4 regions of the Paenibacillus sp. FSL H7-0703 genome follow, and region 2 is predicted to be linked to each of the others. Evidence: a T-box and tRNA genes for the amino acid it is inferred to sense, from the RefSeq annotation. Region 2 holds a T-box; the other regions hold tRNA genes.
What was found. The T-box of region 2 lies ahead of leuS (leucine--tRNA ligase). A T-box ahead of a tRNA ligase gene usually reads a tRNA of that ligase, here a tRNA-Leu.
Positions count from the first base shown of each region.

Region 1: it encodes a tRNA-Leu, which carries the amino acid that the T-box ahead of leuS (leucine--tRNA ligase) is inferred to sense. The anticodon was not compared.
Region 3: it encodes a tRNA-Leu, which carries the amino acid that the T-box ahead of leuS (leucine--tRNA ligase) is inferred to sense. The anticodon was not compared.
Region 4: it encodes a tRNA-Leu, which carries the amino acid that the T-box ahead of leuS (leucine--tRNA ligase) is inferred to sense. The anticodon was not compared.

Region 1 covers NZ_JBBOPF010000001.1:1,319,178-1,324,428, forward strand. Annotated here, with positions in the region: gene MHB46_RS05320 (N-acetylmuramoyl-L-alanine amidase) at 66-827, shown strand; gene MHB46_RS05325 (divergent polysaccharide deacetylase family protein) at 802-1,737, opposite strand; gene msrA (peptide-methionine (S)-S-oxide reductase MsrA) at 1,863-2,375, opposite strand; tRNA gene MHB46_RS05335 (tRNA-Leu) at 2,553-2,637, opposite strand; gene MHB46_RS05340 (hypothetical protein) at 2,860-3,396, shown strand; gene MHB46_RS05345 (carboxymuconolactone decarboxylase family protein) at 3,537-3,866, opposite strand; gene MHB46_RS05350 (hypothetical protein) at 3,985-4,206, opposite strand; gene MHB46_RS05355 (hypothetical protein) at 4,347-4,691, opposite strand; gene MHB46_RS05360 (xanthine phosphoribosyltransferase) at 4,793-5,251, opposite strand, start outside.
Region 2 covers NZ_JBBOPF010000001.1:5,203,087-5,208,337, forward strand. Annotated here, with positions in the region: gene yqeK (bis(5'-nucleosyl)-tetraphosphatase (symmetrical) YqeK) at 1-248, shown strand, start outside; gene rsfS (ribosome silencing factor) at 245-592, shown strand; gene MHB46_RS23450 (CvfB family protein) at 589-1,497, shown strand; gene MHB46_RS23455 (class I SAM-dependent DNA methyltransferase) at 1,501-2,274, shown strand; gene MHB46_RS23460 (tautomerase family protein) at 2,347-2,736, opposite strand; T-box leader at 2,921-3,177, shown strand; gene leuS (leucine--tRNA ligase) at 3,239-5,251, shown strand, end outside.
Region 3 covers NZ_JBBOPF010000001.1:1,811,514-1,816,764, reverse strand. Annotated here, with positions in the region: gene MHB46_RS07725 (MarR family winged helix-turn-helix transcriptional regulator) at 1-53, shown strand, start outside; gene MHB46_RS07720 (helix-turn-helix domain-containing protein) at 239-613, shown strand; gene MHB46_RS07715 (helix-turn-helix domain-containing protein) at 707-1,090, shown strand; gene MHB46_RS07710 (Rha family transcriptional regulator) at 1,215-1,436, opposite strand; gene MHB46_RS07705 (urease accessory protein UreF) at 1,733-2,458, opposite strand; tRNA gene MHB46_RS07700 (tRNA-Leu) at 2,721-2,803, shown strand; gene MHB46_RS07695 (glutathione peroxidase) at 2,949-3,434, opposite strand; cyclic di-AMP (ydaO/yuaA leader) riboswitch at 3,901-4,073, shown strand; gene MHB46_RS07690 (hypothetical protein) at 4,189-4,584, shown strand; gene MHB46_RS26215 (potassium-transporting ATPase subunit F) at 4,768-4,845, shown strand; gene kdpA (potassium-transporting ATPase subunit KdpA) at 4,997-5,251, shown strand, end outside.
Region 4 covers NZ_JBBOPF010000001.1:1,407,102-1,412,352, forward strand. Annotated here, with positions in the region: gene fabV (enoyl-ACP reductase FabV) at 1-950, opposite strand, end outside; gene MHB46_RS05760 (winged helix-turn-helix transcriptional regulator) at 1,119-1,475, opposite strand; gene MHB46_RS05765 (NAD(P)H-dependent oxidoreductase) at 1,673-2,203, shown strand; tRNA gene MHB46_RS05770 (tRNA-Leu) at 2,297-2,381, opposite strand; gene MHB46_RS05775 (N-acetyltransferase) at 2,759-3,199, shown strand; gene MHB46_RS05780 (GNAT family N-acetyltransferase) at 3,296-3,805, opposite strand; gene MHB46_RS05785 (hypothetical protein) at 3,880-4,395, opposite strand; gene MHB46_RS05790 (hypothetical protein) at 4,707-5,207, shown strand.

The sequences.
Region 1 (5,251 bases), 3.9 Mb from region 2:
GGTTTGATACCTGTTATGCATGGTTTTTCAGTAAATAATCAATTCGTCCACTGGAGGAATAGAATGTGAGAAAAAAAAAGTTAAACAAAATATGGCTGACATGCTTGGGGTTCAGTCTATGCATCCTTTGCAGTGCTGTATTCGCCCCATTTACCTATATAGCTGCTCAGCCCGACGAGAAAAGTAACGAACCGAACAAGTATATAGATAGTCCATCCAACGTACATTCGTCCTATCACGCTTTTGCCAAGCCCGTTGTCCTGATTGATGTAGGCCATGGCGGTGTGGATGGTGGAACAAGTCACAAAGGAATTTTGGAAAAAGATATCAATCTTGCCATTGCTCAAAAGCTGTACTTGATTTTACGCTCCCAGGGATATCCTGCTGTCCTGAATCGGGACAAGGACTACGCACTGAGTGACGACAACCGTTGGCTGCAGTCCAAATCCCGGCACCTTAAAGACCTCGCCCAACGGAAAAGCTTAACAGAACAATTGCCCACCGCTTTGGTTGTAAGCCTGCATGTCAATTGGAACAAACGTGCCGAAAAACGGGGACCCATTGTACTGTATCAGGATGAAGGCAGCAGCTATCTGTTAGCTGAACGGATTCAGCATTCATTAAACCGCTTATTTTGCATGAATAGAAAAACAGTGTACGGAAAGCCCTTTTATCTTTTGAATAAAATTCAGCATCCTGCTGTAATTGTAGAAACTGGATTTATCAGTAACGAACAGGACAGAGCTATACTTTCCGAGGATCGTGGTCAAAAAAGCATTGCCGAAGCTATTGCCGAAGGCATTATTGCGCATCTGACGGCATGGTAGTGTTGGTGGCTGGGTCTCCCGTCCATCCCCATACAGCTCGTACCAAATCGCTAATACCCACAAATTTGGCGTGCTCCTTTAGCTTGGGAACCGACGAATGAAGAGCGGAGGATGTGTACATACCAGACACGCCGACGTGCCCAATCGTTACGCAGGTGTTGTGCTCATCCAGCCATTCAACCACTTTTGTAAGTTGCCGATTCACATGGGCGAGGTTATGGACATCATCCAGAAAAACATCATTTCGTACTGGTGGCATTCCCTTTTTAGCGGCAAGCTCAGGGACCACTGACCAATAATTAGTACGGCTATCGACAAAAAATAGTCCATGCTCCTTACAAACATCAAGAACAATGGACATAATGCGCTTATCCGAAGTGACCTTTGAACCCATGTGGTTGTTCATCCCTATCGCATAAGGAACATCCTTAATGGCTGCTGTCACCTTCGCACGTACTTCTTCATCCGTCATATTAGCCTTAATTGCTCCAGGCCCAAGCCATTCGGGCTTCCCCTGCTTTGGCTCCATTGGAAGATGGACGATGACATCATGACCGCGCTTATGCGCTTCCATAGCGTCCTGCTTGGTTGTAGGCAGGAAGGGCATCACAGCAACGGTAATCTTAACGGGTAAATTTAAAATTTGCTCAGTTCCTTTCATATTGTTTCCCAGATCGTCAATAATGACAGCAACCATCTTTTGCGGCTCGTCCTGTTTGTCTATTGCTTCTGCAACACCAGTACTACAGACCATGAATAACATGCATACCGAAATACAGAGTACTACGGTTCTTCGCATTTTGGAGCTTGAATGGAATACAGGTACATAAGCTGGCTCTTTCCGAGCGCGAGATTCCTTTAAAGCCTTTTTTATTATATTTCTCATGTGCAGCTTCCGTCGTGTACTCATTGCGGGTCAGCCTCCTTCTCTGTCCCTTCATTGTGTGAGTAACGTCGTCTAAATATGTATAAGGCAGATCCATGGAATACTCCCTGATCTGCCTTATCGTGCGTAGAAACGTATGTTAAAGCCGCTTACCAGTTCTTATCAATAAATTCATCACGACCTGATTGGGCCCGATCTTCCTTATAGTGCTTCACGTTTTTCTTGTGGTAATCCTGATGATAATCCTCTGCAGGATAAAAAATCGAAGCAGGAAGAATCTCCGTTACAATTGGCTTATCAAAGCGTCCACTTTGTGCCAACTGCTCCTTGGACTGTTGTGCAAGCTCACGTTGCTGCTCTGTATGATAAAAAATTGCTGGTTTATACTGTGTACCCCGGTCCTGAAATTGACCTTCCCCGTCGGTAGGATCTGTTTGCGGCCAATATAATTCGAGCAGCTTTTCATAAGGAAACAGCCCAGGTTCAAAAGTAATCTGCACCACCTCGTAGTGACCTGTAGTTCCTGTTTTAACCTGCTCGTAGGTCGGATCGGGAATCGTTCCTCCAGTGTATCCTGACACAATGCCATGAATGCCCGGCTGTTCTTCAAACGGAGTCACCATACACCAGAAGCATCCACCTGCAAAAGTCGCTTTCTCCATCTTACATCCAACCTTTCAATAACTTCATCTTAAAATTTTCTATCATATCTGGAAATCCATAGTTTGCGGGAAGACAAGAAACGTGTTCAGCTTAAACTATGAGCAAATCCCCGGAAATATAAGAAAAAGGTCTCTAAAACTGCTACGAGAGCAATTCTATAGACCTTTTCTAATAGATGCGGTCGAGAGGACTCGAACCTCCACGGGGGGTTAGCCCACACGGACCTGAACCGTGCGCGTCTGCCAATTCCGCCACGACCGCATATAAGTTGTCGTTTATCCTCGAAAGATCAATCTTTCTTAGCGACAAGATAGATCATACCATGCTCATATCGAGATGTCAAACCTTTTATGTTTGTTAATTTCCTCTTGATAAAAAAGGAATAATAAACTAAAATAAGAACATAAGTTCCTGGGAACGAAGGTTCCTTTTCTTCATTCGGTTATGAATTATCATCACATTTTCCTAAGGCGGTGAATGGTAATGATCTCTTTAGATACTACTCAGCATGAATGGTCTCTTGTGAAAAGTTATCTACTCCTTACCTTTATTCAAAAAGTATTTGAGCGGGACAGCCTAATTCTTGAAGAAAGCGGTATGCTGAAAACCCCTGGTCTTTATGTCGAAATGGTTAACGCAGGTGTAGATCGTACCGGGATCCTGCTGTCTGAAATAAAACATGAATTTAATAAATATCACATTCATGTTCTGGACATACAACAAAACCACTCCGGCGTTCACGCCACCTATATAAGTAAAGGCAATAAAGAGCAGTTCAGTATGGCAATGCCAGCATTCCGCAAAGAAATGTATGAGCGGATGCGAGCATATCTCGGGCTCTCAACCTCTATGCCCCATACAGCTGCCCTTCCTTTACTAGAGAAACATCGCCCCGAATTACCTAACAATACAACATCCAAACCTCTACGCATCGTTGAACGAAGTTTGGTTACATCCTCTTTGGCTTATAAGCGTAAAATGTCTCGCCCTGCTGCTTTTGCCGCAAGCAGAAGAGCATAATCCCCGCACAACCAACACGCAAAAGAAAAGCTTCCGCAGACACCAAGTGTGCGCGGAAGCTCCTTTCCATATTCATCATATATCCAAATCGATCTATAACCGCTATGACGAAGTATAAGCACATCAATTAATGATTCGCCTTATTGCAACGCCTTCTGTACACGCGTTACCCCTTGGCTTAGAGCATGTCCTCCACCTACTGCTGCGGCTACAGCAATGGTCTCCATAATTTCCTGATCACTGGCTCCTTTGGACCGCGCCTCGTCCACGTGATAAAACGTGCATACCTCATTGTTGGCAAATAAGCCAATGCCTAGCGCAATCAGTTGCTTGGTTTTCTCATCTAAGCTGCCGGCTTGAAAGCACTCTCCGGTAAAACGATGATATGCATGAACTACCTCGGGCAACTGATCTTCCAAATGGCTGATTTGATCCTTGTATGCATGTACTTTTTCGTCCATAACCGTCATTGACACAGCACGTCCTCTCTGTTGGATTTTCCTTCATTACTGTGTCCGATTTAGAGTTTCTGTATGCCTAATGAATCACCCAGTTATTTTTATCCAACACCCATTTGAGAACCCATTCCTAATCCAGATCTATCGGATTGTGACGCGGCTCGCTGAACGACTGGTATGTATAGCTGCGATCCAATTTGACCACACGTCGATTCTGGCGACGAATAAGCACCTGTTCCTCATCCCATGCCAGTACAATGCCCACAACATCGTTGGACTCCAATCCATCGCGTACGACACGCACCTTTTCACCGGAGAGTCGATAAGCATCCAATTCTTCGTCCATAATCATCCTTGTCCCCTCCTTATTCACTTTTTTAACATAACGATCATGGTTCTATATACATGAAAAAAGTTTAAAAAGAGACCTAAACGAATCATTTAGGTCTCTTCTCTCTTACTACTTATATGGATTGCCAACAGAGCGACAAATTATCCCGACTGATTCACACTGTGATCATGTTCTTTTGTATCGTTCTTCTCATACCAGAAGTCCAGCACTTGTGCAGACAACACTCGCTGATCTACATACTCCACTTGGTGAGCAGTAAATTCTTCTTTCCAAGAGAAGGACAATTCTTCGCATAGGTTAACCAACGTCAACAACTCAGACCAGGCCACATAGCGTTTATACCAAAAAAACTGAGGATGTTCAATCATATAGGGATACAAATCGTCGAATTCCGTATGCTTACAATCCAAGGCACGCTCAAAGTGTACTTTAGCCGCTGCCAGTTTTTCCAGAAAAAACTGTTCGGTCAATTGTTCTTTCCCCATGTTGCTGCCTCCTCTCCAAAACCTTATCTATATTATAAGCGAAATTGAAGCTCATGCAAAGGTTATTATTAGAAATAAGGATCAGGAGTTTTGAATTGTTACTATTCAGCAAACTCAATCTTGCCGTCAGCTAACGACGAAATTTTGACCAATGACTCTACACGAATACCCTGCTCACGGATGGTTCTCGCTCCGGCCTGAAAGCTTTTTTCCACTGCGACACCAAATCCAACCAACTCCGCTCCGGAGCGTTGAATGATTTTAACCATACCTCGCGCCGCATCACCATTAGCAATAATATCATCAATGAACAGAACACGGTCATCTTCGTGAATAAATTGACGAGACAGCATAATATCCGTAACAATACCTTTTGTAAACGAAGGTACGCGTTCACACAGCGCGTCTGGATCAGCTAATAGGGTCTTTTTACGACGAGCAAATACCAACGGTACACCCAATTCCAATGCTGTCGCAAACCCGATGGCAATGCCTGAGGACTCCACGGTCACTACTCTGGTAATCTTCTCTTCCCGGAAACGTGCTGCGAACTCTCGTCC
Region 2 (5,251 bases):
TAGGTATGAGCCTGCTGGATAAAGTCGTGTGTCTCGCTGATTACATCGAACCGGGACGGGATTTTCCGGGGGTTGAGCATATCCGTAAACAGGCAAAGAAAAGCTTGGAGCAGGGCCTTATCGCTGGATTTGACTCCACGATTTCATTGTTGCTGGAAAAGAAAAAGGTTATTTTTCCACTAACAGTCTTGTCGCGTAATGACTTGATTCAACAACTAAAACAGAGAAAAACGGAGGTTCATGAATGACCCTAACTAATGAGCAATTAATGCAAACAGCGGTTGATGCTGCAAATGATAAAAAGGCAATGAATATTGTCGCACTGGATTTGCGGGGAATATCACTAGTAGCTGATTATTTTGTTATCTGCCACGGTAATTCGGATACACAGGTACAGGCGATTGCAACAGAAATTCGCAAACGCGCTCATGATGAAGGTGTAACCATCAAAGGAATCGAAGGAATGGATTCCGCCCGTTGGGTTCTAATGGATTTGGGGGATGTCGTAGTGCATGTCTTCCATCGCGACGAGCGCGAATACTATAACATTGAACGACTCTGGTCGGATGCTAAGGTTGTGGAAAAGGTATGAGTTTGATCGCCGGTACTTATGTCACCATTATGGTGGATCGTGAGGTATCTCCTTTCGGCTACTTTCTCACTGTTGGTGAGCAGGATGTGCTGCTGCATTATACGGAGCTGACACGTGAAATTGAAGTTGGTGAACGGTTGGAGGTATTTATTTTTCACGATACAGAGGACCGCTTGGCCGCAACCATGAAAAAGCCGTTCTTGTCGTTGGGCGAAATGGCAAAGCTTGAAGTGGCTGATGTGCATCCGCGTTTGGGTTGTTTCCTGGAGATGGGATTGGGTCGTCAGCTTTTGCTGCCGATTCGTGAGTTGCCAGAAAACCGAGATTTACATCCTCGGGTGGGCGACTATGTGTATGCCATTATGGAGCATGACAAGCAAGGTAGACTGCGGGCTAAGCTGGCAGGGGAACAGGAACTGGCTCCGTTGTGCTTCCACGCCCCTGATTCGTGGCTGAATACGTGGGTGCAGGCGACTGTGTACAAGCCGCTTCAAATGGGCACATTCGTTCTGGTGGACGGAGGTGTGCTTGGTTTTGGTGCGATTGGGATGATTCACTCCTCGGAACGCAACCGGATGCTTCGCTTGGGTGAAGAGGTTAAGGTACGGGTCACACTTGTTCGCGAAGACGGTCGGGTCAATCTGGCGATGTCGCCACGCAAGGAAGTAGGTCGTGATGAGGATGCGGATCGATTAATTGCTTTTCTGAAAGAGCGTCCGGGTGGCGGCATGCCTTACTCCGACGCAACGCCGCCGGATATTATCAAGCAACGGTTTGGTATCAGTAAATCCGCCTTCAAGCGTGCGATGGGCAAGCTGATGAAGGAAGGAATGGTTACACAAAAGGAAAACTGGACCTACCTGGTGGAGAAAATGCCGAAACCGAAGGACGGGAATGGGGAATAAAAAATGGCTTCTTACCGGAAGTTTGCCTATGTGTATGATGAGCTGATGCAGGACATGCCGTACCCGGACTGGTTACGCTTTGCACGGCAGGCTTGGGATCAGTACGGTATGCCGCATACGGTGGCCGAACTGGGCTGTGGAACGGGTTCGATTACGATTCCCCTAGTTAACTCGGGCTTCGAAGTGTCTGGAATCGACTTATCCTCTGACATGCTGGCAGTAGCCCGTCGCAAAATGGAAACCACTCCCCAGGGACAGCGATTGTTTCGTGAGGGAAGCGTTCGCTGGATACAGCAGGATATGAGAGAATGGATTTTACCCGAGCCTGTGGATTCTGTAATTTCTTTTTGCGATTGTCTGAATTACTTGTTGGAGGAAGAAGATATAATTTCTACTTTTCTTAGAACTCATGCTGGACTGAAGCCTGGCGGAACCTTCTTGTTCGATGTACATCATCCCCAGACGTTTTTACGTTATGATGAAGAGCAGCCATTCGTACTGGATGATCGCTCTATCTCATATATCTGGACATGTGCGTTGGACACTCCCCGTTGTGAAATTGAGCATCATCTTAGTATCTTTGCGAAAGCAGAACATGAAGGACGCGATCTGTATCAGCGTTTCGAGGAAATTCATGTACAGCGTGCCTATGATCCAGACTGGATGAAAGCAGAATTGTCCAAAGCAGGTTTTCGTGATGTGAAGGTATATGCGGATTTTGAATGGGTAGAAGCAGAAGATGACGCGGCGAGACTGTTTTATGTTGCTGTAAAATAGTGAAGACTCATTGAGCAAATTTAGGAAAAGAAAGACGCTTTTCATGATGACATGAAGGGCGTCTTTTTGCACTCATATATTCACTTTATAGTTCAACTGAAGCTCATCACCCGGTACACCCCGAATACCCCAGTTCTGTTTGGGCGTTTCAAATATAGTAATCTCAAGATCCTGTGGAGCAATGCCAAAATGGTCCATAATTCGTTGGAATAACAGCTGGATGAGCTGCTTCTTAGCTTCTGTCGTTCTGCCTTCAAAGATACTGATTTCAATAATGGTGTACGCCTCAGAGCGACCATCGGCATATATAAAGTCTTCCTGATCCATAGGGAAAAAACGATGAAACCTCTTGTCTGGAGGGTATTTGAATGCATCCACCACAGCAGAATGAATCACCTCTGAAAGCTGCTTTTTGATTGGATTTAGAGCTTCTTTTATTCCGAAAATTTTAATCTGTGCCATGTCTCAGCTCACCTTTCTTATCTCAACTCAACTCAATTTGCATCAATTTAATTCGAAGTTATTATAAAACATTCGTATGCATGTGTCATGAACAATTAGTATGAAGAGGGTCTTTAACACCAAAGATAGTCCTTATTTGACTTTTTTCGCGGTTTTCAATATAATAGTGCCATTATTAACGGTTAAACAATCGCTGATGAGGAATAGTAGCTTTGTCTGGACATATAGAGAGCCGGCGGGTGGTGCAAGCCGGTTGACAGCGCAAAGTGAACTCGCCTCGGAGATATGCGTCCAACGCAGGAACGCCTTTACAGGTGCTTGTATCCTGTTATTAACCCGCATCGGATCACCTCCGTTATCAGGTGCAAAGGGAGTAGAACGCGAAGAACGCTTTCTGCTAACTAGGGTGGTACCACGGGAATATAACCTCTCGTCCCTAGCGCTGACACGCTACGGGATGCAGAGGTTTTTTTGTTGCATACCGTTTGAGGAGGAAAAGACAATGACAGACACACAGCCGAAGCACGGCTATCAACCGCAAAGTATTGAACCAAAATGGCAGAAATATTGGGATGAGAACAAGACGTTCCGCACCGGGGAAGAGCCGGGCAAACCGAAGTTTTATGCTTTGGATATGTTTCCGTACCCATCTGGAGCCGGCCTGCATGTAGGCCACCCAGAGGGCTACACAGCTACGGATATTGTTTCACGTTATAAAAGAATGCGCGGCTACAACGTATTGCATCCGATGGGTTGGGACGCCTTCGGTCTGCCTGCCGAGCAGCATGCGCTGGATACAGGGGAGCACCCACGCGAAATTACGGTGAAAAACGTAAATAACTTCCGCCGTCAAATCAAATCGCTCGGCTTCTCCTACGACTGGGATCGTGAAATCAGCACGACGGACCCTGATTATTACAAATGGACACAGTGGATCTTCATCCAGCTGTACAAGCGCGGCCTTGCATATGTAGCTGAAGTACCCGTGAACTGGTGCCCAGCGCTGGGAACAGTGCTGGCGAATGAAGAAGTTATTGACGGCAAGAGTGAGCGTGGCGGTCATCCGGTCGTCCGTAAACCAATGCGTCAATGGATGCTGAAAATTACGGAATACGCGGATCGTCTGCTGGATGATCTGGAGGAACTGGATTGGTCTGAGAGTATTAAGGATATGCAGCGGAACTGGATCGGTAAGTCTACCGGGGCTGAGGTTCGTTTTCCAATTGAAGGCTATGACGAGCAACTCACAGTATTTACAACCCGCCCAGATACACTGTTCGGCGCAAGCTACTGTGTGCTGGCACCAGAGCAGGAATTGGTGGATATTATCACTACGCCTGAGCAAAAGGATGCTGTACAACAGTACCGTGAACAAGCTGCTCGTAAAAGCGATCTGGAGCGTACGGATCTGGCCAAGGATAAAACAGGCGTATTCACAGGAGCTTATGCAGTGAACCCGGTGAACGGCGAAAAGCTGCCGATCTGGATTGCTGACTATGTACTGGCAGGCTACGGAACTGGAGCGATTATGGCTGTACCTGCTCACGATGCGCGTGACTGGGAATTTGCCAAGCAATTCGGATTGAATATCATTGAGGTTGTCCAAGGTGGAGATGTGGCTAATGAGCCATATACTGAGGATGGACCGCATGTCAATTCAGGCCCGCTGAATGGACTTACCAACGAGGAAGCGATTCCGAAGATGATTGAATGGCTGGAAGCCGAGGGCAAAGGACACGGCAAAGTCACCTACCGCCTGCGTGACTGGCTGTTCAGCCGTCAACGCTATTGGGGCGAGCCGATTCCGGTAATTCATCTGGAGGATGGAACGATCAAAACGGTTCCTGAGGACCAACTTCCGCTCGTACTGCCGGAGATGGACAATATCAAGCCTTCAGGTACAGGTGAATCCCCGCTGGCGAACGCAACAGATTGGGTGGAAACCATTGATCCTGAGACAGGTATGAAAGCACGCCGCGAGACGAATACAATGCCGCAATGGGCAGGAAGTTGTTGGTATTACCTGCGCTTTATTGATCCGAAAAATGACAAAGAGCTTGTATCCAAAGAAAAACAGCGTGAATGGATGCCTGTTGATTTGTATATTGGCGGAGCGGAACATGCGGTTCTTCACTTGCTGTATGCCCGTTTCTGGCATAAGGTACTGTATGATATCGGCGTAGTGGAAACGAAAGAGCCTTTTTATAAGCTGGTCAACCAGGGTATGATTTTAGGCAACAACAATGAAAAAATGAGTAAATCACGCGGTAATGTCATTAATCCTGATGATATTGTCAATACGTTTGGCGCCGATACGCTGCGTATTTATGAGATGTTTATGGGGCCGCTGGAAGCGACCAAGCCATGGAATGAGAATGGGGTAGAGGGAGCACATCGTTTTCTGTCCCGCGTATGGCGCCTGTTTGTTTCCGAGGATGGTAGCCTGAACGATAAAATTACAAATGACGGCGGTAGCGATGAGTTCAATCGTACTTGGCATAAAACGCTGAAAAAA
Region 3 (5,251 bases), 3.4 Mb from region 2:
CTTTGAATGAATTGAAGCATATCTTACTTAAAATCGACAACGCTGCTACGTGATTGGCGTAAGTGAACTGGCTTAAAGACCGCCCTTTCTTCGGAAAACAGGCGGTTTTTGTTGCGTGTTGTGGTATAATGGAAACCAACATACATAATTCGGTAATTTTAGCATACGTGATCTTTGAAATGGGAACAGAGAACATGATATCGTTATTTGAGAGCCTGCTAGGGAGGAAGGAACTTCTATGCAATCTATTTACCATCGCATTGAGGAACTCATCAAGGAACGGGGAATGACGAAAAAGGCGTTCTGCCAGCAGTTAGGCATTAGTACAGGGAACTTCGGGGATTGGAAAAGAGGAAAAACGACGCCGGGCACGAATAAACTCATTGAAATCGCTTCTTTTTTTGATGCCAGTCTGGATTGGATTATGCTGGGTCGAGATGTACAGGGTGAGGTGCTGAAGGAGTCGCAAGACCCTTATTTTTTTGACGCTTCAGGGCAACTGAATTGCCAGGAGGAACCGCTAAGTGAGGCGGAAAGAAATTTTATACTTGAGTATATTGAATTTACCCGCTTTCGTAAAGAGAAAAACCAGCGCAATTCTACTATGGGGTAATGGTTGCTTAGGATTTGATGAGGATTACTAATGAGTAAGGCTGAAAAATGAAAATTATTTCAGAAAAAGTTACTGTGTCGGAGGGGAAACATTTTGGGAGATCAAACTATTTATCAGCGGATTGAAGCTTTGATTAAGGATCGCGGAATGACCAAGAAGGCATTTTGCGAAAAACTTAAAATCAGTTCAGGGAATCTCGGTGATTGGAGAAGAGGTAAAACAACGCCGGGTACCACCCATTTGATTCAGATTTCGGACTTTTTTAATGTATCGCTTGATTGGTTAATGAAAGGGATTAAGCCAGGGGAAGGCGTACTTCAGGAGCAGAAGGCTGCTTATTTTTTTGGAGTGATGGGGCCACTGAATTGCCAGGCAGAAGATCTTGAGACGGAAGAACAGAATTTTATTTTAGAATATGTTGAATTTGCGAAATACCGTAAGCAAAAAAGTGAGAAGGATAAAACAAAGCCGGAATAATTTTTTGGCTAAAGATCGTCTGGGTTGAAAACCCGTAAACGAACTGGAGGGGTTCGCTTTACGGGTTTATTTGGTTTCTTGGTGATATGGAATGACCTATATGTAACTGGAATGCTTGTTGGGTTTAGAGTGGCGGTGCCTCCTTATAATCGTTATCGTCGATGTTCAGAATTGCAGAAACTTGTTTTCTGTACCTTTGTGCTTTGCGGGTGCCGTGAATCAGATTGGACAAGCGTGAGGGCGGAATATTGTGTGTCTCACAAAATGTTTTCTGATCCAGTCGAAGTTCGACAAGCCGTTGTTTGATGGCCCACCCGAAGGAGGTGACAGGCATTTTGTTGTTCAAGAGAAATCGCCCCTTACGGATTCTTGCGGAATAATTGGTGTGTTATAATAATCATCAGTAAACATGTTAGAATTAACCATCTGACACTATGATACACTTTTATACGTGTTTTTACAATCGTAAATGCGTCTTTTTGTTGAATTAATTACTTAATTAAGTGCTAGGTGGTTCTGATAATCTGTCTAGAGTCTGCTAATGGTGTGAATTGCGATTATATGTGGATAAAAAACACTCTGCCACCTGAGGAAAGGGACAGAGTGTTTTTCGTGTTGTGACCACATTGGCGAAACGACGCATCAGGGGGATGCTGGAAGGCGTTTGAATAGACCTGGGGAGGAAGACAGTCTAGGTTCATCCAAGCTCATATAAAGAGGTAGAGTGATGTAGGAGCTGGACCAATGTCTGTGAAGAAAGCGACGCTGAGATGCAGTTGGCTCAGGTTGGTTAAGCTTCTTCCAGGCAGAGAGCAGCTCGCTTGTCATACGTTCCATAAGAGGGTTCTTTTCCTCATAAGGAGGATTGAGTAGTTTGAAGGCATCTTCCACACAGAAGGACACCGCTGCGCTAAGATAGCCGTGAACGGTCTGTTCTACATCGTTTCCGAGGAGGAAGTTAATCCAGGTGTGAACGGTAGCGAGTGTGCCAATCGCATTGTATTGAATGAGTATGGATTCCAACTGGTCAAATTCAAGCCAAGGATAAAGAGCCTTAGCGAGCTTGAGTAGACGCTGACCGGATAGACGAAACTCCTTCACATGCTGCAAGGAGGGACGTTGGGTATGCAGCATCTTATCGATGAGAGCGATCCGCCAACTGTCATTCTGCTGGATGGCGACATACAGACTTTTGATAGCCATGCCGTCAACGGTTGTACATTGAGGATACAAATCATCCAGCATGTAATGTTCCAGGTCTTGTAGACTGTTCAAATGTCCGCTGCGGAATAGTTTCTCCAGTTCGTTAAAACGGGTGAAGCCACCAACAGGTAGGGAAGGGTCCAACAATAATGCATAGTTCAGCAAGCGGTTGCCTTTATGCAGGGCGGTTCGCCTCCTCGAAGTGAATCCTTATGTTATGTTATTTTACTCTTTACTTGGGGGGACGAAAGATATTCGAAATATATGTAATATATATTTACATTTAAGTAGCTTTTGTGTCAAATTAAATATTCTTATCGCTCATATATGTTAGTTAAAATAACATATAAAATAATTATTATATTTTTGTTTACAAATAGTTGATGAGAGAGTATAATAAATCTGTTGCCTCATTACATTATGATTTGCGGTCGTGGTGGAATGGCAGACACGCTATCTTGAGGGGGTAGTGGGCGTACGCCCGTGGAGGTTCGAGTCCTCTCGACCGCATTATATGCAAGACCTAGTTAAAAAAGCATCCTGACACGATTTACGTGAAGGGATGCTTTTTTTGTTAAGCATTTTTCGTTATATTCTTTAGCCACGGAAGCCACGGTTGCAACAGGTCGTTTATTAACTGTGATAATGAAGAATGTCAGTTTTGCTGCAAAAGCTTCTCTATATCTCCCGCCAGCTTATCTGGAGTGGTTTGCGGTGCATAGCGCTTAAATACGTTACCTTCTCTTGTAATTAAGAATTTAGTAAAATTCCATTTGATCGCTTTGGACCCTAACACCCCCGGAGCTGTTTGGGTCAGGTAGCGAAATAAGGGGTGTGCTTGATCGCCATTGACATCTGTTTTGGCGAACATCGGAAAGGTAACCCCATAATTGATCTGGCAAAACTCGGAAATCTCCTCGCTGGAACCTGGCTCTTGTTTGGCAAACTGATTGCTGGGAAATCCCAAAATCTCGAGCCCCTGTTCATGGTACTGGTCATATAGCTCTTGTAGCGCTTTGTATTGGGGGGTTAACCCACATTTGCTGGCAGTGTTCACGATAAGCAGAACGTTCCCTTCATATGTGGATAACGGAATTTGTTTCCCTTGCAGGGTTTGCGCATCATATTCATAAACGGTCATAGTATCTCTCCTTATTCAATATTCAACAATTAAATTGTAAGCAATTAAAAACAAGGTTGCAAGTCTGGAAAAGCTGTATCAAGCCTTTAGCCGCTGTAAAATCGTATTTTGTTTAAAACAGTAAATCGCACCGCAAATGAAGCGAATTAAGGTGTTTCTTCTTATAAAAGAGGGTTCAATCGGTGTTTAGCTGGTACATATAGCGTATTTTCTTCTCTTTTTACAAAAAATGGCCAAAAACGCTTTACCCTACGCCAATATTGACATGCTTGTCATTTTCAAAAAGGGATGAAAAACAGAGATTGGAGGAGCTGTGAGAAGCATAATTGCATTGTAAGCGTTATTATTAATCTTCTATGCTCTAAAGGCCGATTTATAACCCTGCAGTTGAGCTTTACAGTCTTCCATGCGCGGGTGTATGATTCAAGACGTAATTTCAAATTAACTTGAATGAAGCAACAACGAAATGTCTATAGCGCTGAATTTTGCAGTTGCAAAAGCGGGGGAACCAATCGAGACTGTACGGCTTCGGAAGCCATGTGTCTCATGGGGTGAATTTTCCGGTCAAGTGCCAGAAATAGGGCGACTCTCACGTCCGAATCCGACAGCTAACCTCGTAAGCGTACAGGGAGAGGCAACAAACCGCCGTGTGCAGCCATGGTTTATTTTATCATGGATATGTCAGAAGCCGGAGGAAAGCCTTTTTCCTTCGGCTTCTTTTTGTTGTCTTTTTATACCGGGAGAGGAGCTACTGATGGAAGGTCGGTTAATTATTGTCACTGCACCGAATGAAGCGGGCAGAAGTTTTGTGAAATTGCTTATTTACAAAAAATTGGCGTTTGCAGTTCTGACGAATAGCGCCCAGGAGGAACGACAGCTCAAAAAAATGGGTGTGGAGCACATTGTCCGCATCAATACCATGCAAGCGGGAAAATGGAATTTTCCAAAAAAAGAAATTGGTAGTGTGTATTTGTTCGAGAACAGCTTGAATCTGACTTGCCGTTTCCTACAAATATGTCGACCACTAACATCGGAATCGATCTATGTTATTACACACGGCTGTAATCCACAAGGAATTTATCGGGGATTGGGAGCGGACCATGTGATCTACACATTGAACGGAGAGGTGGGTTTTCTGCTGAACGGATAAGCACTTATAACATAGTTGTTTTATGATTTTATGATGAAATAAGAATGGCGATCTGAAGACCGATACGGAGGGTATAAACATGATGGATATATACATGCTGCTCGTCATGGCTGTGAGTTATGGAGTGATACTGCTGTTTGTACGCTGGTGTGATGCGCAGACCTCTAAAGGAGGACGAAGAGGATGATCGTTATACTCGGGCTTACGGCTATTGTGTTTATGTATTTAATCTACGCACTCCTGAACCCTGAAAAGTTCTAGTCACTGGTAGGGATAGAGCGGGCGGGAACAACAGATCTGAACATTAAAGCATCATAGGTAGCAGGTTTTCGCAAACGTGTGCACACAATTGGTGCTCTGGAAGCAGGTCTGTTGTTCCAAACGCAGGAGCATTTTGAAGGAGGAATAAAGGATGGAGCTGCTTCAAATTGGAATTGTGATCGTTATATTGCTGCTCTTGGTAAAGCCAATGGGTACATATATGTATCATGTATTCTCGAATGAACCCAATCGGACGGATCGGATTTTTGGCAGAACAGAAAAGCTGATTTATAAGGTAGTAGGCTTGAAGAAAGTGGAGAGCATGCGTTGGACTACGTATGTTATGAGTTTCATTGCTACGAACGCCGTGCTTGTGGCAATCAGCTACTTGCTGTTGCGTTTACAG
Region 4 (5,251 bases), 3.8 Mb from region 2:
CCACTGTATAGCGTCTCGAACAGACGTTGTGCCTGCTCAATACATCCCTCGTGCAGTCCCTTTTCCTTCATGACCTTAAACAGCAAAGAAATATACAAAGGTACGACTGGAATAGCCGAACTGGATTGTGTAACCAAAGCTTTATTCACAGAAACGTAAGCTTTTCCATGATAACGCTCCAATTGCCTTGTTAAAGTATGTGCTGTAGCTTCCAAATCATTTTTAGCTTGGCCAATGGTTCCTTTACGATAGATAGCCTCCGTAATTTCGGGACCAATATACGAGTAAGCCAGTGTGGTTACCCCTTCAGCCAGCAGATCAGCTTCTTCCAACGCTTTCAGCCACAAGGACCAATCTTCGCCACCCATTACCGTAATGGTGTTCTCAATTTCCTCCTGCGTAGCCGGTTCTAGCGTAATTTCTGATACGACACCTGTATTCGTATTCACTGTTTTATTAGAAAAAGACTGTCCGATAGGCTTGAGAACGGAATTAAAGGTCTCACCCGTTTCGGGATGTGTCCGTCGCGGTGAAGCGACACTATATACAATCAGGTCTACCTTGCCCAGCTTTTCCTTTACCAGCTTCAACGTCTCCTGCTTAATTTCATGAGAAAAAGCATCTCCATTAATGCTTTCTGCTATGTAGCCAGCTGCTCTGGCCGCTCTTTCAAAGGCTACCGTATTATACCAGCCTGCTGAAGCCATGCGCCCCTCTGATGCAGGACGTTCATAGGATACCCCTATGGTGTCCGCTCCCAGACCGAAGCTCGCAGCAATACGAGAAGCCAGCCCGTATCCAGTAGATGCTCCGATCACAAGCACCTTTTTAGCTCCTTGTATTGATGTGCTTTCTTTGATGTAGTTGATCTGACGGTTAACATGAGCCGCGCATCCTGCAGGATGTGCAGTCGTACATATAAAACCACGGATTTTCGGTTTAATAATCATTGCAAGGGTCCCCCTACTTTAGCATTCATTTAATATGGATGTAATGGTTGTCCAGTCATAACTATATAGCAAATCAGCTTGCGGCTCAACACATAACATAACACTTGAAGACAGCCGAAGAAAACTACCGTAAACATCATAGTCTGCAACGCTTTTTTACTCCACTATTCATTTTGAATCATTTTCTAACAACATCACATCTTCTCCTTGCTGTTGTCTTATTTGGATATTAGCCCTTCCCCAAGAACACATTAAGTCAATAATTTCATTTGCTGTAATTCCATATTCCGTTATATAATACTCCACTTTTGGAGGCATTTGATTATACACATGTCTACCTATGATACCATCCTTTTCAAGTTCGCGAAGTTGCTGTATAAGAACCTTTTGAGAAATGCCTGAAATACTACGCTGTAATTCACTTGTCCTTTTTCTACCAGACATTAATAAACATATGATTAATGATTTCCATTTACCTCCGATGATCTCAAGTGTTGCTTCTATGCCTAAATTATATTGTTTCATAGTACCACCTCTTCAACGCTAAAAATAACAAAGTTTATCTAATTAATTCTATAATCGCATATCTTCACTTTAAGTCCAATGCATACTTTCAAGTAACTATCTTACTTTATTGTGTGTATTTACTTTTTTTGAAGCATACAGAATAATAATAGAGCATCTACAAAGGCAAATATGTTACGTAAGAAAGGTGATTTATGATGAAAACTCTTGTGATTTTAGCTCATCCCAATATCGAAGATTCTAGAGTAAATAACAGATGGAAACGAGAATTACTTCAATATACCAATGAAATTACAATTCATGAGATTTATAAAGAGTATCCAAACTGGAGCATTGATGTTTTGAAAGAACAACAGCTACTTGAAGCATACGATAATGTCATATTTCAATTCCCTTTGTATTGGTATAGTTACCCTCCTTTATTAAAAAAGTGGTTCGATGATGTTTTTACCCATGGATGGGCTTATGGTTCAAAGGGTGATAAGTTAAAAGGAAAGAAGCTAGGGATAGCCATGTCCATTGGCGATAAAAAAGAAAATTACTTACCTACTGGTTCCGTTTCTTTTACTGTAGATGAAGTTATAGCACCTTTTAAGGCAAGCGCAGTGCATGTTGGCGCCATAACATTACCCTATTTCGCTGTCTTCGGAGCCTCGTTTCAAGCAAGCGACGAAGACATTGATCAGAGTGCAAAAGACTATATTAAATATATATTTCAGTATAAATAAAATAGTTATAATGGTACGCGCAGCTTAACCATATAAAAACAGGCTCTTGGTGGCATCCAGCCAATCCAAGAACCTGTAAATGTTAGGCTATGATGCGGTCGAGAGGACTCGAACCTCCACGGGGGGTTAGCCCACACGGACCTGAACCGTGCGCGTCTGCCAATTCCGCCACGACCGCATATTATGTATTCACACCGATGTTTTTCAATCACGGCAATTTAGATTATATCTTCCATAGAACATAAAATCAAGCTATTTTTATATTATATTTTCTATGAATCATTTCCGTAAATATAAGAAAATCACTGGATATCACAAACCAGATATGGTAAAATGGGTCCATCAGGAAAGGAGGTGCGTCAACATCAATAATCACATGTTGAGCGTATCCCTTACCCGGTCCGTTATTCTCTAATTTACAGAGTTGACGGAGGCGCGGGATACGGATCAAAGCTTTAAATAAGCGCCACGGGTAGAAAGACCGTCCTCGGACGGTCTTTTTTATTTCAGCATCATCTATAAGATTACATACTGCACTGTGAAAGAGGAGATACGATGTCGATTAGACCCGCAAATGTGGAAGAGCTCAACGAGTTGGCAGCCATCTGGCTAGATGCTTCCATAGAAGCCCATCATTTTATTGCTCCGCAGTATTGGGCATCACAAGTTACCGAGATGGAAAACAGGTACCTTCCTCTCGCTCAAAACTACGTTATCATACAAGATGATCATAGCATTGGCGGCTTCGTCTCCATGTTGGATGGATACTTGGCGGCTCTGTTTATACGTGTTGATTCTCAAAGAAAAGGCTATGGCAAGTTACTACTAGATTGGATCAAGAAGCAACATGATGAGATTCAATTAAAGGTATACCAGTCGAACACGAAAGCATTTAACTTCTATACTAAAAATGGATTTACCATTCAAGCGGAATCTGTTGATGCCGAAACTGACGAGAAAGAATTTGTAATGGTATGGACAAAACATGAACGATAATGAAGCACCTCTAGCTTTTTAGAACAAAGGCTCCGCTCCCGTACCCATACGGTATAAGCAGAGCCTTTTACTTTTATCTACTAGCTGTCTAGTCTCTTATTTAAGACCATAAACCTCGGTATATAAAATCTCTTTAAACGGAGCAAACGCCGATTCAGCCAACGCACCTGGATAGCTCATAATCTGAAGCCGCAGATCCGCCTGTCCTTCTCTTAAAGGGGGCTGTACATATTCAAAATGGTTCAAATGGAACCCCAATCGCTCGTAAAAGCCAATTCTTCTCCGTGACCATTCATCCACTGGCGGCTCAACCTCCAGCACTACCGGATGATCAGACTGTGAGATAAATCTACTCATAAGCTTTTTGCCTAATCCGCCACCTCGTATACGGGAATCTACCGCAATGTGCTCTACAAACCGAAAATACGCGAATTCCCAGCCCGCCAAAAAAGCGACTATATTCCCCTGCTCATTTTTTTCAGTGATAATACGATAGCTAGGACGCTTCAATAAAGCCTTTTGAGCCTCAAACGTCCTGCATTCTGATGCTGGAAAAGAAGACTCCATAATCGCATATATTTCAGAAAAATCGGGTTCATTTATCATATCTCCCTAGCTCCTTTACCTCTAAATCCCCCAAACGACAACAGCCTGTCTTTCATTAAGAGGAAGAGGGATGTTTAGACCTTGTTTAATTCCATAAGCGTCAGCAATATGTGTTCCAACAGCTCTGGAATGTCTTCCATCTGATCTTCGTTAATTTGTCTGGAAAATCGGAGTTCAATCCTATTTTGGTATGTAGATGTCTTCTCTCCGTAAATCTGACTAAGCGTTTGTACCGGTCGAAGATCGGGCTTCCAAATTTCGGTCAGTATATTTTCAATCCGGCTGCATTGTGACTCAATCTCACGAATTTCCATGTAAAAACTCAGCAACAAGACACATCCCGGAATTTGATCTTTGATTTCCAAAATTTCCGCAGCCAAGTTGTTTAGATCCGCCTTTAGTTGAATTTCTGCCGTTACACCAGGCTGTTCTCTCAGTCTAAATTGGACAGCAAATTCACGTGACATCACGGACATTTCCAATCTGTCGATCCGCTGTGTAATGTCAATACGTGAATCCAAATTATCCATATCGTATACTGTATTTTCCATCGCTACTTTTAAATTATCAAAAACGGTCGGGTCGAACATGTGCAATTCACCTCTGCCTATCGTTACAATTTATTTCCCCAACTCATGTCGAAGTTTGTTCCTAATCCAATGAGTATACCATATATATTTTCCTCCAAGAAATCTAACCTTTGAACAGAACCCCTAAGACAAACTTGTGAACATACAAAATGCAATTTTGTAACAAAATGTTCTATTATATTCATTTTATTGATAAATATCCCTTTTTATTATTCCAATTTTCTGGTAAATAATATATAATAGTCCATGTTAGTTACTAATATATTCATATAAATGAATATAAATCCCAAAAAAAGAGAGGACTCTTATTTATGAAAAAAACGTTGTTAACTTCATTAGGTCTCACACTTTTGCTAAGCACTTCTGCAGGTGCCGCTTTTGCTGAAGATGCAGATTCTGTACCAGTAGCAAAGGAATCAACTCTAACCTCTGCACTTGAATATCATGAACAGGAACCAAATGATAGTTTTGAACAGGCTAACTACTATTTTATAGGTGATGGGGTCATTGGAACCCTCGGTGAAGAGAAGCATGGGATGTGGGAAAACTACGATGTATATAAAATAATGGCAGAAAATAACTCGAGAGAAGTTCACTTCACAATTGAGGGACACAGATATCCCGACTCTTGGTTGGAACTAACCCTTTTCGACAGTAATGGTCAAAGCATTAAAAGTTCAAAAAATGGTCAATATTTTTTAAATGCAACTCTTGAGCAAGGTAAGGATTACTACCTAGCCGTCAATGCGCTCGGACTTCAATTCGGAGGAAAAATGTTTGACTATAAACTCTCTTCTGAAGCTGTAAGCTAGACTAACTAAATTTATATAACTTTTCAAGTATTGAACCATTATTT